Regions from separate parts of the Micromonospora sp. NPDC005254 genome, predicted to be linked through region 2. Evidence: predicted binding sites of a transcription regulator. Region 2 holds the regulator's gene; the other holds the start of a gene.
What was found. The regulator HrcA, encoded in region 2, represses chaperone genes, less so after heat shock. The targets are predictions, from matches to a motif close to GGTTNGCACNCTCNNNNNGAGNGTGCNAACC.

Region 1 (7,500 bases), on a different contig from region 2:
CAAGACGTTCCACGTGGTCCCGCGTGGGGTGGCGTTGGTGATCGGCTGCAACACCTTCCCGACCTGGAACTCGTACCCCGGGCTGTTCGCCTCGCTGGTCACCGGCAACCCGGTGATCGTCAAGCCGCACCCGCGCGCGGTACTGCCGCTGGCCGTCACGGTGAAGTACGCCCGGGAGGTGCTCGCCGAGGCCGGCTTCGACCCGAACCTGATCATGCTGGCGGCCGAGGCGCCCGGTGAGAAGCTCGCCAGCGACCTGGCCCTGCACCGGTCCGTCAAGATCGTCGACTTCACCGGCTCCACCGAGTACGGCGACTGGCTGGAGACGCACGCCCGGCAGGCGTCGGTCTACACCGAGAAGGCCGGCCTGAACACGGTGGTCATCGACTCCACCGACGACTTCGCCGGCATGTGCCGCAACCTCGGCTTCACGCTGACCCTCTACAGCGGGCAGATGTGCACCACCTCGCAGAACATCCTCATCCCCGCCGGTGGCATCGAGACCGACCAGGGCCACAAGAGCTTCGACGAGGTGGCCGGCGGGATCGCCGCGGCGGTCGGCAAGCTGACCGCCGACCCGGCCCGGGGCGTCGAGCTGACCGGCGCCATCGTCAACGACGGGGTGCTGGACCGGCTGGCCGAGGTCACCAAGGTGGGTGAGCTGGTCCTGGAGTCACGGGCCGTGGCCCACCCGGCGTACGCCGACGCGGTGGTGCGTACCCCGACCATCGTGAAGCTGGGCGCGGACGACGCCGAGACGTACGGCCGGGAGTGGTTCGGGCCGATCTCGTTCGCCATCGCCACCGACTCCACAGCCCACAGCCTGGAACTGCTGCGCCGGACGGTCGGGGAGAAGGGCGCGCTCACGGCGGCGGTCTACTCCACCGACGAGGCGGTGCTGGACGCCACCGAGGCGGTGGCGGTCGAGGTCGGGGTGCACCTGTCCTGCAACCTCACCGGCGGGGTCTTCGTCAACCAGTCGGCGGCGTTCTCCGACTTCCACGGCAGTGGGGCGAACGCGGCGGCCAACTCGGCGCTGACGGACGGGGCGTACGTGGCCAACCGGTTCCGGATCGTGCAGTCGCGGCGTCACGTCTGATCTTTGGTTGCGGTTGGGGGTTTCCGGGGCAGCCCGCCCCGCTCCGGGCGGTCAGGCTTGATCCCTGCGCGGGGCGGGCTGCCCCGGAAACCCTCACGTGGACGCGGTCGTCGCTGACGCGTCCGGCTTTTAGACATCACCGGGGTTCTGCCTTGGGATGGGTTCTCTTGTTTCTAGGCTGTTCGGCGCATCTGTAGTTCGTTCAGGGCGGGGATCGTGGGGTGGGGGACTCGCACGCCGGTGTCGGTGAAGCCCAGCCGCCGGTAGGCCCGGTAGGCGCGGTCGTTGCCTACCACCACCTCCAGCAGCAGCTCCGGTCGGCCGCAGGCCCGGGACCAGGCGGCCACCCCGTCGATCAGCTCGCCGAGCAGCCCGCTGCCCCGCCAGGCCGGCGTGACGTACACGGCGTAGATGACGGTCAGCCCCGGCTCGTTCGGCGCGACCGTGCCGCCGGCGTGCCCGACCAGACGGCCGCCCGGGTCCGCGACGAACTGCGCGTTGTGGGGGCCGGCCGACGTGTACGCCACCCGCGCGGCGAACTCGCGGTGCGGTCGGGCCGCCGCGTCCGCCACGGTCTCCAGGAAGGCCAAGGGCGCGTCGGCGAGCATCTCCAGGCGCAGTGCCCGCATCCGGGCGGCGTCCTCCGGCCGGACCCGGTGGATCTCGGCCTGCCGAACGGCGGCTGAGCCGATATCGGTGGTCATGTCTGCATGCCTACCACAGGGGCGGGAGCTGCCTCGGGGCGTGCCCCGCCCCGCCGCCGGGCCGCCGGGCGGCGAGCCGGGACCGGTCGTCCGTGGCCCGTTCCGGTCCGGCCCCCGGGCCCGGTCGGATCGCCCGGGAATACGCCCGATTTGGGGTCGTGCGCGGCCGTCACTCCTCGTGTAGCGTGCGATTTCGGTCACCCTTTCAGCGGCCGTCGTCGATCGCTGAGGCGGTGGTCCGAGGGCGTCCGGCCGTGCCGCGCGCCCGGGCAGGCAACGCTGCGCAAGAGTGAGGGAAGTGCACCGTGGCACAGGGTTCCGTGAAGTGGTTCAACGCCGAAAAGGGCTACGGCTTCATCGCCGTCGACGGCGGTCAGGACGTGTTCGTCCACTTCTCCGCGATCGAGATGGACGGCTACAAGGCGCTCGACGACGGCCAGCGGGTGGAGTTCGAGATCGCCCAGGGCCAGAAGGGCCCGCAGGCGGAACACGTACGCGTCATCGCCTGAGCGAATTCCCGACCTTTTCGCTCGCGGATCACCCCCGATCGGCTGGCGGGTCGGGGCTGCGGTGCGGACGCCCACCCGGGAAGATCGTGAGCCGTTCCAGCCGATGCTGAGGAGGGTTCATGACCGACCAGCCGCCCCCACCCACCACGCCCTCCGGGCCGGGTGAGCCGGGCCCGTCCGACCCCACCTCACCCATCTCCGGCGCGGCCCCGGGCACGCCACCGGCCTCCGGCGCAGACCCCGGGCCGCCACCCGGACACGACCCCGGCCCTGCGATGCCGCCCGGATACGGCCCCGGCCCTGCGATGCCGCCCGGATACGGCCCCGGCCCTGCGATGCCACCCGGATACGGCCCCGGCCCTGCGATGCCGCCTGGATACGGCCCCGGCCCTGCGATGCCGCCTGGATACGGGCCGCCACCCGGCCCGATCCCCCAGGGTTGGGGGCAGGCCGGTCCGGCGGGTACGCCGGATCCCACCGCGCAGGGCGGTTGGGGTCCACCGGCTGGGCCGCCGCCCGGTTGGGATCCCGCGCGGGGCGGTTGGGGTCCGGCCGGTGCGCCGCCGCAGGGCTGGGTCTTTCCGCCCACCGGCGGCTACCCGCCGGGGTCTGGTCCCTACGGTGGGCAGCCGTGGTATCCGGGGGCGCCGGTCAGCTGGTACCCGCCAGGTCACGGGTTCGATCCGAACGACGCCCTGGTCACTCCGCCCGGTGCCGGCATTGGGGCCTGGTTCGAGCGGTGCGGGGGCGCGCTGCGCCGAAGCTGGCGGCAGTTGGTGCCGATCATGCTGCTCACGCAGGTCTTGCCGGCGGCGGTGCTCTCGGTCATCTCGCTGGGTGTGGACCCGTCGCCCGGCTGGGAGGCGCAGGCCGAGATGGATCCGGCGGCCGGACTGCCGGACAACTTCGCCGCCACCCTGGCAACCCTCGTCGCCGTGCTGGTCGGCGGCAGCCTGCTGATCGGTCTGGTGCAGGCGGTGGGGTGGGCCGCCGGCAGTTGGGTGATCACCCAGCAGGCGACCGGCCGGCCCGCCAGCCTGGATGCGGCGCTGCGGTACGGCCTGCGCCGGGCGCTCGGCCTGTGGGGCTGGACGTTGCTGGTCAGCGTGCTCATCGGTATCGGCTTCTGCTTCTGCGTCCTGCCGGGCATCTATCTGGCGTTCGCGTTGAGCCTGGCCGGCCCGGTCTACCTGTTCGAGCGGCAGAACCCGATCGGCCGGTCGTTCGGGATGTTCCACGCCCGGCTCGGGCTGCTGCTCGGCCGGGTGGCCGTGGTGGGCGGGGCTGTGATCGTCGGCACCGTGGTTCCGGGCTTCCTGGAGTCGGTGGGCACCGGCGCGTTGGGCACGGACCCGTTCGCGTCCCCGGGCGCCGCGGTCGGGGTGGTGGCGGTGATCGGTGTCGCGGCGCTGCTGGCGCTGCCGGCCCACCTCGTCCAGTTGATCGGTCTGCTGGTCACGTACACCGAGCAGCGGGCCCATGAGGGGCCGGTGAACAGCGCCGGACTGGCGGCCGAACTCGGCTGAGCGGCGTCATCGTGCTTGCACTCGGCAGGTGAGAGTGCTAAACAAGTCATTGGCACTCGCGTACCGTGAGTGCCAACGGTCGGGACGGTGGGGCCAGGTTGCCCAGGCGTGGAGACGCCGGGGCGGCACATGGCCGGTCGTCGCGGGCTATCCGGCCCGGCCGGAGGACGTCGTCGTCGCCTGGTGGCGGCGTCCCAAGGTGCGTAAACCAGGCGGCCCATCCGGGACACACACTCGGGTGGCCGTGAGTGTCCAGGAGGACAACGCCGTATGGCAAAGATGATCGCGTTCGACGAAGAGGCGCGCCGCGGCCTCGAGCGGGGCATGAACCAGCTCGCTGACGCCGTAAAGGTGACCCTCGGCCCGAAGGGCCGCAACGTCGTGCTCGAGAAGAAGTGGGGTGCCCCCACCATCACCAACGATGGTGTGAGCATCGCCAAGGAGATCGAGCTCGAGGACCCGTACGAGAAGATCGGCGCCGAGCTGGTCAAGGAAGTCGCCAAGAAGACCGACGACGTCGCCGGTGACGGCACGACGACGGCGACCGTCCTGGCCCAGGCCCTGGTTCGCGAGGGCCTGCGCAACGTGGCCGCCGGCGCCAACCCGATGGCCCTGAAGCGGGGCATCGAGGCTGCGGTCGCGAGCGTCTCGGAGGAGCTGTCCAAGCTCGCCAAGGACGTCGAGACCAAGGAGCAGATCGCCTCCACCGCCTCCATCTCCGCTGGCGACAGCACCGTCGGCGAGATCATCGCCGAGGCGATGGACAAGGTCGGCAAGGAAGGCGTCATCACCGTCGAGGAGAGCAACACCTTCGGGCTGGAGCTGGAGCTCACCGAGGGTATGCGCTTCGACAAGGGCTACATCTCGGCCTACTTCATGACCGACCCGGAGCGCATGGAGGCCGTCTTCGACGACCCCTACCTCCTGATCGTCAACAGCAAGATCTCGTCGGTCAAGGACCTGCTTCCGATCCTGGAGAAGGTCATGCAGTCGGGCAAGTCGCTGCTGATCATCGCCGAGGACATCGAGGGCGAGGCCCTGGCCACCCTGGTCGTCAACAAGGTCCGGGGCACCTTCAAGTCCGTCGCCGTCAAGGCGCCGGGCTTCGGTGACCGCCGCAAGGCCATGCTCGCCGACATCGCCATCCTCACCGGTGGCCAGGTCATCAGCGAGGAGGTCGGCCTCAAGCTGGACGCCGTCGGCCTCGACATGCTGGGCCGCGCCCGCAAGGTCGTGGTGACCAAGGACGAGACCACCATCGTCGACGGTGCCGGCGACGCCGACCAGATCCAGGGTCGGGTCAACCAGATCCGGGCCGAGATCGACAAGAGCGACTCCGACTACGACCGCGAGAAGCTGCAGGAGCGGCTGGCCAAGCTGGCCGGTGGCGTTGCGGTGATCAAGGTCGGCGCGGCCACCGAGGTCGAGCTCAAGGAGCGCAAGCACCGCATCGAGGACGCCGTTCGCAACGCGAAGGCCGCCGTCGAGGAGGGCATCGTCCCGGGTGGTGGCGTCGCGCTGGTGCAGGCCGGCAAGACCGCCTTCGACAAGCTGGACCTGGTCGGCGACGAGGCGACCGGTGCCAACATCGTCAAGGTCGCGCTGGACGCCCCGCTGCGGCAGATCGCCGTCAACGCCGGCCTCGAGGGCGGCGTCGTGGTGGAGAAGGTCCGTAACCTCGAAGCGGGTCACGGCCTCAACGCCGCCAACGGCGAGTACGTCGACCTGCTGGCCGCGGGCATCATCGACCCGGCCAAGGTGACGCGCTCGGCGCTGCAGAACGCCGCTTCCATCGCGGCGCTCTTCCTCACCACCGAGGCCGTCGTCGCGGACAAGCCGGAGAAGAACCCGGCTGCCCCGGCGGGCCCGGGTGGCGGGGACATGGACTTCTGAGTCCAGTTCCGACACACCGAACGGGGCGGGCCGCTGACGCGGTCCGCCCCGTTCGTCGTCAGGTGGGCAGTGGGCGCTGGTTGCGGCGCTTCTGCGCCCGGTCGTACGGCGGGAGCAGCTGGATCGGCGCGTCCACCATCTCCTGCGGTTCCTCGGTCAGCCGCTCGCCGTCGGTGGTCATCTCGGCAAGTTGCTCGGCGTCGCCGTAGTCGAGCCGGTCGAACGGGAGTTGGCCGGGCAGTTCGCCGACCGGTTTCCAGGTGATCGGCGGGCCGTCCTCGGTCTGGTCGTCATCCGTGGTCATGGCTGCCTCCTCTACCGAAACGGTAGGGGGCGTCGATGGGTAATGCGGGCGAATGGACTCATGTCCCATTTGCCCTCTCACGTCACCGGTAGGGTCCGCCGGTACAGGAAGAAGACCCGCTCGATCCGGGCGCCCGCGCTGCCCGAGTAGAACGGCACCGGCCCCACCCAGCCAATCTGCGCCCGGTCCACCCCCGCCGCACGCTGGTCGCGCAGGCAGCGTCGCAGCAGCACCCCGCCGATGCCCGAACCCTCGGCGGCGGGCGCGGTGCCCATCGGCCCGAACCAGCTCGGCCGGGACGACCCGTAGGCGGCGAAACCCAGCACCTCGCCGGTCCGCTCCGCCAGGTGGCAGCCCGCCCCCGCGCGGCCCACCGACCCGGCCAGCTCGCCGTCCCAGGCGCCACCGAAGGTGGACCGGGCGAACGCGGCCAGCGCCGGCAGGTCCGCGGGCTCCGCCCGGCGTACCGTGATGCCCTGCCCAGCCAGCCGTTGCTCCGCGGCCTCCGTGGACCGCAGGGCCGGTGACTCGTCGTACGACAGGTCCGCCGTCATGTTCCAGGCGGTCCGGTCCTGGTGGTAGCCGAGCGCCAGGGCGGCGCACACCGCTGGCGTGTACCGCACGTCGATGCCCGGCCAGGCGTAGTACGGCGGGTTTCCGGCGAGCAGCACCTCGGTGACGCCGCGCTCGGCGAGTGCCTGTTCGGCCCGCGACAGCAGCGCGCGGCCCACCCCCCGGCGGCGCTGCCCGGGGAGCACAGCGACCAGGTCCACGTGCCCGATGCCCACCTCGGCCGGCGACACCGAGCAGAGCAGCACCCCGACCAGGTCGTTCCCCCGGTACGCGCCCAGCCCGACCACCGCGCGGTCGGCAGCGGCCCGGGTCCACAGCACGTCCACGATGGCGGCCGCCTCGGCGGCGTCCTCGGGCAGGTCGAGCGCCTGCGCGCAGAACCGCGTCACGGTGGGCGCGAGGTCGGGGCTCAGTTCGGCGACGGTGATCTCGGCGTCCATGGTCGCCGACCCTAGATCACCTGCTGGCGGTGACCGGCCCCGCCCTCGTTCACCCCCGGGCGGCGCGAACGGCTGCGTACGCGTCGACCTGGCCGGCGCCGGTGACGTTCGCCGGGCCGCCGCAGGCGTCGGTGGGGTTGTCGGAACGGTACGTCGGCTCGGCCGGCGTCGCGGTGTCCCGCAGGATCTGCCGGGTCCTGGTCAGGTCCCCGACCAGCGCCGGGTTCGCCGACCACATGAGCGCGACCACTCCCGCCACCTGCGGGGTCGCCATCGACGTGCCGTCCAGCGCCGCGTACCCGCCGCCGGGCATGGCCGACACCACGCCCACCCCGGGCGCCAGCACGTCCGGTTTGCCCGTGCCGCCCGGCACCGGCCCGCGTGAGGAGAACTCGGCCACCCGCCGGTGCGCGTCCACCGCGCCCACGGTCAGCACGTTCGCGTACGGAGCG
Region 2 (7,500 bases):
CGACGGGAGAGGATGTCGAGGGTCAGGACCTCGGCGGGCCGCTCGGCGCTGCCCTGCTCGAGCATGCCGACGGTACGCCGGACGGCGTCAGTGGTCAGGGTCTCGCCTTTCTCGATGAGTTCGAGCAGCTCACTGAAGACCCGCTCGGCGAGGGCGTTGTCCGCGGGGGCGCCGGTGATCGTGATCTCGTTGCCCCGGACGTGCACGTCACTGGCGACCGAGCGTTCGACGAGTCGCAGGATCTCGTCGCCCGCGCCGAGCAGATTGACCATGATCTTGGAGTCGGGCACGGTGATCCTGGTCTGCACCCGGGGCGGGCCGGGAGGTGGGGTGCCGGTCATAGGTCGGGCCGAAGGGCCCTGCGCACCTGCTCTCGATCTCGGCGCCGGCCCTGCTGGCACGGCGTGCGGACGTTACACCCATCGTATCGGGTCAACGCGGGCCGCATCGCGCCCATTTCCGCTGGCCGCGATCAACTCCCGGCCCGGAAGTCGTACCGGTCGAAGGTCTCCTGGTGGCGGGTGAACCGGTAGGTCGCCCAGTGCATCCGGACCACCGTCTGAGCTTCGTCCCGGGTCAGCCGCAGCAGCTCGCCGACCTCCCGGCCGGAGACGGTCCGGAACACGTCCGGCCGGTCCGGCAGCGGTGCGAAGACCGCCGGGGGGCGGCCGGCCGCATCCCCGGCCCCGCGCGCCCGCAGGGCGCCGTCGTGCCAGGAGAAGACGTACTCGAAACCCTCGCCCCACCAGCGGCCGAGCACCCCCCGCAGGGCCGCCGGAGCGGGTGCGCCGGGCGTCCACGGCTCGATGTCGGCGGGATCGTGCTCGACCGCCTCGGTGAGCAGCCGGTGCGGCAGTTCGAGCAACTCGGCCGCTGTGCCGGACGAGCCGAGCACCGCGGCGCCCATCGCGCCGGCCGTGCCGTCGCCACCCCGCCGGCCGTACACGCCGGCCAGGAAGCCGGGCATCGCCCCGTCGTGCCCCACGTGCACCACCCGCTCGCCCTGCGGGACGAGGATCAGGCCGAGCCCGAAGCCGGCGCCCCAGAGCGTCTCGTCGGTCGTGGTCAACGGCCAGCGCATCTCGTCCAGGGTGCCCGGGGCGAGCACCGCGCCGGCCGGGTCGAGCGCCGCCGGGTCGGCGAGGAACGCCGCCCAGCGGGCCATGTCGGTCGCGGTGCTCCAGAGCTGGGCGGCCGGGCCCACCGCGCCGAAGTCGGTCGGCGGCTCCGGGTGCGCCTCGTCGGAGTACGCGTCGACCAGGTAGCCGGTGGCCGCCGAGGGCCGAGGGGTCACGGTCGTGTCGGTCAGCCCCAGCGGCGTCAGCACCCGCTCGGCGAGCACCTCCGCCCAGCTGCCCCCGCGCAGCCGACCGACCAGCAGGCCGAGCACGGCGAGGCCCAGGTTGGAGTAGTGGAAACGCCGGCCGGTGGGCAACACCCGCTCGGCGCGGTCCAGCCCGGCCACCAACTGCTCGGCGTCCGGCGCGTTCAGGGTGTCCCAGACGTCACCGAACGGCTCGCGTTGCAGTCCGCCGGTGTGCGACAGCAGCCGGCGCACGGTCAGCTCGCCGTGTGCGGGAAGGTCCAGGTGCCGGCCCACCGGGTCATCCAGGTCCAGCAGCCCGTCGTCGCGGCACTGGAGGGTGAGCACCGCCGTGAAGGTCTTGGTGACCGAGCCGATCCGGAACTGGGTGCCCGGACCCAACGGGCTGTCGGTGCCGGTGCCCCCGACAGTGCAGCTCCACAGCGGTCGGTCGGCCCGGTGCAGCGCCGCCGACACCGCCGGCACCCGGGCGTCGGCCTGCACCCGGCGGACCAGCCGGCCCAACCGGTCGTGCGCGTACGGGCCGGCCGTCACGCCAGGTCCCGGGCGAGCATCGGGCCGAGCGGCGCGCCACCGAGCAGGTGCGCGTGCGCGTGGAACACCTCCTGCCCGCCGTACACCCCGGTGTTGAACATCAGCCGGAACCCGTCGCCGAGCAGCCCCTCGTCATCGGCCACCGCGGCGGCCGTGGCGAGCACCGCACCGGCCAGCGCCGGGTCACCCTCGGCGAGCGTGGCGACGTCGGCGTAGTGCTCCTTCGGAATGACCAGGACGTGCACCGGGGCCTTCGGGTCGATGTCGCGGAAGGCGAGCGTGGTGGCGGTCTCCCGGACCACGGTGGCCGGAATCTCCCCGGCGACGATGCGGCAGAACAGGCAGTCGGATCCCATCGGGGCAGTGTAAGGACGCGGGGCACGGCTGAGGCAGGATGGCCGGCATGACGGATCGGGCGGTACTGGTGACTGGTTCCTCGCGTGGCATCGGCCGCGCGGTGGTGGAGGCGTTCGCCGCCAGCGGCGACCGGGTGGCCATCCACCACCGCGACTCCGGCGACGCGGCCGAGGAGCTGCGCGCGGGGCTGCCCGGCTCGGGGCACGTGGTGGTCCGCGCCGACCTCACCGACCCGGACGCCGTCCGGGCCATGGTCGACCGGGCCGCCGAACTGCTCGGCGGGCTGGACGTGCTGGTCAACAACGCCGGGACGTACGGCGACCGGGACGACCCGCACCCGATCTTCGGCGCCTCCTACGAGCAGTGGCAGCAACGCTGGCGGCAGGTGCTGGAGACCAACCTGACCGGCGCCGGCAACGTCATCTGGTGCGCCGCCCAGCACATGCGTGAACGCGGCGGGCGGATCGTCAACGTCTCGTCCCGGGGCGCGTTCCGCGGCGAGCCGCACCAGCCGGCGTACGGGGCCAGCAAGGCGGGGCTCAACGCGCTGGGCCAGTCCCTCGCCGTGGCCCTCGCGCCGTACGGCATCACGGTCGCCACCGTCGCGCCGGGCTTCGTGGCGACCGACATGGTCACCGAGTACCTGAGCGGTACGGAGGGCGCGGCGATCCGGGCGCAGAGCCCGTTCGACCGGGTGGCCCGGCCGGAGGAGATCGCCGCCGCGGTGCACTGGCTGGCGTCCCCCGAGGCCGAGTGGGCCTCCGGCACGATCGTCGACCTCAACGGCGCCTCCTACCTGCGCACCTGACCACCCGCCAGCCCGCGCCGCCACCGGCCAGGGCCTCCCGCCTGCTCATCACGTCCTTTGCTCTGCTTCAACCACGGCAACACTCAACGGCCGAAACTGTTGCGTCGGTTGAAGCAGAGCAAAGGACGCGGACAAGGTGGGAGCCTGGGTCGGGGCACGAGTCACCACAGCTACACGAGTCACCACAGCTAGCGGTGGGACTACCAGCGGCCGAGGCGGGTGGCGAGCACGCTGAGCGCGGCCACGCCGGCCGTGGAGGTCCGCAGCACCTCCGGCCCGAGGCGTACCGGCCGGCCGCCGGCCTCGCGGAAGGCGGTCATCTCGGCCGGAGCGATGCCGCCCTCGGGGCCGACGACCAGGACGATCTCACCGATGGAGGGCAGGTCGGCGGTGGTGAGCCGCTCCTCGGCCTCCTCGTGCAGGACGAACCCGGCGGCGGCGCCGGCGATGCGGCGGGCGACCGTCGCGGTGGACTCGTCGGGCGCGCCGGCCACCACCGGCAGCCAGGGCCGGCGGGCCTGCTTCGCCGCCTCGCGGGCGGTGGCGACCCACTTCTCGCGGGCCCGTACGCCCCGGTCGCCGCGCCACTGGACCACCGAGCGCGACGCCGCCCAGGGCACGATCTCGTCCACCCCGACCTCGGTCATCGCCTGCACGGCCAGCTCGCCCCGGTCACCCTTGGCGATGCCCTGCACGGTGACGATCCGGGGTACGGGCGCGTCCGCGTACTCCCGGGAGGTGACGGTGACCTCCAGGCTGCCCCTGCCGACGGCGGTGACCACGGCGGCGGCCGTGCCACCCCGCCCGTCGGCGAGCAGCAGTTCCTCGCCGACGCGCAGCCGCTGCACGGTGGCGGCGTGGTGCCCCTCGGGCCCGTCGAGGGTCAGCGCGTCGCCGGTGGGCAGCGCGTCGACCAAAAAGAGCGGCGCGGACACGTCAGGCGTGGCCGTTGAACGCGTCGCGCATCCGGGAGAAGAAGCCGCCCTGCTTGGTCAGCTCGGCGACCTCCTCACCCCGGGTCTTGGCGAAGTCGCGCAGCATCTTCTCCTGGTCGGGGTCGAGCTTGGTGGGCGTCCGGACGTCGAGGTGCACGTAGAGGTCACCCCGGCCGGTGCCGCGCAGGTGCGGCACACCCCGGGCGCGCAGCCGCAGCGTGCTGGCCGGCTGGGTGCCGGCCTTGACGTCGACGGTCTCCTCGCTGTCCAGCGTCTTGATGGTGAGCCGGGTGCCCAGCGCGGCGGCGGTCATCGGCACGGTGACCCGGCAGTGCAGGTCGTCGCCCTTGCGGGAGTAGACGTCGTGTGGCCTCTCGTGGATCTCCACGTAGAGGTCACCGGCGGTGCCGCCGCCCGGGCCGACCTCGCCCTGCTGGGCCAGCCGGATCCGCATGCCGTCCTCGACACCGGCCGGGATCTTGACGGTGAGCGAACGGCGGGTGCGCACCCGGCCGTCGCCGGCACAGGTGGGGCAGGGGTGCGGGATGGTCGTGCCGTAGCCCTGGCAGACGGTGCACGGCCGGGCGGAGACCACCTGGCCGAGGAAGGTGCGCTGCACCGACTGCACCTCGCCCCGACCGCCGCACGCCTCGCAGGTGGCCAGGTGGGTGCCGGCTGCCGTGCCGGCGCCCGAGCAGGTGGTGCAGAGCACCGCGGTGTCGACGGTGATCGGGGCCTCGACGCCGAACGCCGTCTCGTGCAGGTCGAGTTCGAGCCGCAGGATCGCGTCGGCGCCCGGCCGGGTCCGCGGCCGTGGGCCACGGGCGCCACCTGCCGCGCCGCCGAAGAACGCGTCCATGATGTCCTGGAAGCCGACGAACGGGCCGGCTCCCCCCGGGCCACCCGGGCCGCCCGCGCCGCCGCCTCCCGGGGCGAGCGGGTCGCCACCCAGGTCGACGATCTGCCGCTTCCGGTCGTCCGAGAGGACCTCGTACGCGGCGTTGATGTCCTTGAACTTCTCCTGGGCCTCCGGGTCCGGATTGACGTCCGGGTGGAACTGGCGTGCCAGCTTGCGGTAGGCGCGCTTGATCTCGTCATCGGAGGCTTCCCGGCTGACACCGAGGATGCCGTAGTAGTCCCTGGCCACTGCGTTCCGTGTCCTCATGTTCGTCTCGCGTTACGCCGACCGGCGGCCGCAGCCGGCCGTCGGCCCTGACTGGTCAGTTCTGGGCCAGCAGCTCGCCCACGTAGCGTGCCACGGCGCGCACCGTGGCGATGGTGCCGGGGTAGTCCATGCGGGTGGGCCCCAACACGCCGAGGCCGCCCACGATGGTGGCCCCCGGGCCGTACCCGGTGCTGACCACCGAGGCGGCGCGCAGGTTGTCGAACTCGTTCTCGTCGCCGATCAGGACCCGGGTCGTGCTGGGCTCGGTCTCGCCGATGAGCTTGAGCAGCACGACCTCCTCCTCCAGCGCCTCCAGGATGGGTCGCAGCGAGCCCTGGAAGTCGAGTAGGCCGCCCCGGGTGAGGTTGGCGGTGCCGGCCAGGGCGATGCGTTCCTCGTGCCGCTCGACAAGCGTCTCCAGCAGGACGGTGGAGAGGGTGGTCATCGCCGGACGCAGCTCGGCCGGCGCCTCCTCGACCAGCGCCTGCACCAGCGGCGGGGTCTCGGACAGCCGGGCGCCGGCGAGCTTCTCGTTGACGAGCCGGCGCAGGTCGGTGACGTCGTCGGCGGGGACCGGGCCGGGCAGCTCCACCAGCCGCTGCTCGACCCGCCCGGTGTCGGCGATCATGACGAGCATCAGCCGGGTGGTGGAGATCGGCACCAGCTCCAGGTGCCGCACCGAGGAGCGGGCCAGGCTCGGGTACTGCACGACGGCCACCTGCCGGGTGAGCTGGGCGAGCAGGCGCACGGTGCGGTGCACCACGTCGTCGAGATCGACCGCGCCGACGAGGAAGCGCTCGATGGCCCGACGTTCGGCGGGACTGAGCGGCTTGACCCGGGACAGCCGGTCGACGAAGAGGCGGTAGCCGCGGTCGGTGGGCACCCGGCCGGCACTGGTGTGCGGCTGCCGGATGTAGCCCTCCTCCTCCAGCACGGCCATGTCGTTGCGGACCGTCGCCGGGGAGACCCCGAGCTGGTGGCGCTCGACCAGCGCCTTGCTGCCGACCGGCTCCTGGGTGGAGACGTAGTCCTCGACGATGGCGCGGAGCACGGCGAGCTTGCGGTCGTCCAGACCCATCCTCCGCACCTCCTGTCGCACGTCGGCCGGCGGCCCACCCGGGGCCGACGGCCGTCCTGGCACTCGACTGTAACGAGTGCCAGTCTACGTCGGCACCCCCGCCGACGCGATGATCAACGACAGGCCGTGGGTGCGGCCCGCGCCACCTTGCGCGGGCCGATCGGCCCGCGCGGCCGGGCGGTATCGCTCTGGTGCGACGTTGCCGCCGACACCTACCGTGACAGTCATGACTGAACCACCTCGCCCTCCCGGCGCGGGAGACCCCGGCAGTTACCCGCCGGAGCCGACTCTCCCGGGCTCGCCTTCCGCGGCCGAGCCGCCCACCGCACCACTGTCCGGGGCACCCGACCCGGCCGGCTATCCCCCGGCCGGTGGCTATCCGCCGCCCACCGGTGACCAACCGCCGTCGGGCGGCTACCCTCCGCCAGGTGGTTACCCCCCGCCGGGCGGTTACCCCCCGGGCGGCCCGACTGGCGGGTATCCGACCGGCGGCGCCTTCAGCGGCCCCGGCGGCGGCTACGCCAACAACGAGGACAAGACCTGGGCGCTGGTCGCGCACTTCGGCGGCGCGGCCGGCATGATCATCAGTGGGGGCGTGCTCGGCTGGGTCGCCCCGCTGGTGGCGATGCTGGCCCGGGGCAACCAGTCCCCGACGGTCCGGGCGCACGCCGTCGCCGCGCTCAACTTCCAGCTCATCTGGTCGATCGTCGGCCTGGTCGGCTGGGTGCTCTCGTGCATCCTGATCGGCTTCATCGGCGTCGGGGCGGCCATCATCCTCGGTGCCGTGTTCGGCATCCTCGCCGGCATCAAGGCCAACGAGGGCAGCCTCTACCGCTACCCCCTCTCGGCCAACCTCGTCAAGTGATCCGGGCCGGCCGCTCCCCCGGCCGGTCCGGCGCACCGCCCGCACGGCCGGCCGGGGCGCGGGCTGACCGGCGACGGTCGGTCGCACCTGCCGGCCGGGCCGCGCGTCCGGGTCAGGGCAGCAGGTCGCGGACGACCGCGTCGGCGAGCAGCCGGCCGCGCAGGGTGAGCGCCGCTCGGCCGGCGGCGTAGTCCCCGGCGGCCAGCAGGCCGTCGGCGAGGGCCCGCTCGGCGCCGGCCCGGCCGGCCGCGTCGAGCACCGCCAGCGGCAGCCCGCTGGCGAGCCGCAGCCGGAGCATCACGTCCTCCATGTGGGCCTCGTCGACGGTGAGCACCTCGCGGGCCAGGCCGGGTGACGCGCCGGAGGCCAGCCGCTGGGCGTACGTCGTGGGGTGCTTGACGTTCCACCAGCGCACCCCGCCGACGTGGCTGTGC

Region 1: a site for HrcA is predicted at 3,886-3,916, ahead of groL (chaperonin GroEL). Genes of this name have one in related genera too.

Annotation. Positions count from the first base shown of each region.
Region 1 covers NZ_JBIAKM010000001.1:276,217-283,716, forward strand. The annotation lists gene paaN (phenylacetic acid degradation protein PaaN) at 1-1,099, shown strand, start outside; gene ACFYPR_RS01330 (GNAT family N-acetyltransferase) at 1,273-1,803, opposite strand; gene ACFYPR_RS01335 (cold-shock protein) at 2,109-2,312, shown strand; gene ACFYPR_RS01340 (hypothetical protein) at 3,098-3,838, shown strand; gene groL (chaperonin GroEL) at 4,109-5,731, shown strand; gene ACFYPR_RS01350 (hypothetical protein) at 5,790-6,035, opposite strand; gene ACFYPR_RS01355 (GNAT family N-acetyltransferase) at 6,113-7,048, opposite strand; gene ACFYPR_RS01360 (S8 family serine peptidase) at 7,098-7,500, opposite strand, start outside.
Region 2 covers NZ_JBIAKM010000011.1:62,760-70,259, reverse strand. The annotation lists gene ACFYPR_RS28675 (PhoH family protein) at 1-341, opposite strand, end outside; gene ACFYPR_RS28670 (serine hydrolase domain-containing protein) at 473-1,858, opposite strand; gene ACFYPR_RS28665 (histidine triad nucleotide-binding protein) at 1,855-2,214, opposite strand; gene ACFYPR_RS28660 (SDR family NAD(P)-dependent oxidoreductase) at 2,262-3,023, shown strand; gene ACFYPR_RS28655 (16S rRNA (uracil(1498)-N(3))-methyltransferase) at 3,224-3,958, opposite strand; gene dnaJ (molecular chaperone DnaJ) at 3,960-5,105, opposite strand; gene hrcA (heat-inducible transcriptional repressor HrcA) at 5,179-6,201, opposite strand; gene ACFYPR_RS28640 (DUF4870 domain-containing protein) at 6,428-7,066, shown strand; gene hemW (radical SAM family heme chaperone HemW) at 7,179-7,500, opposite strand, start outside.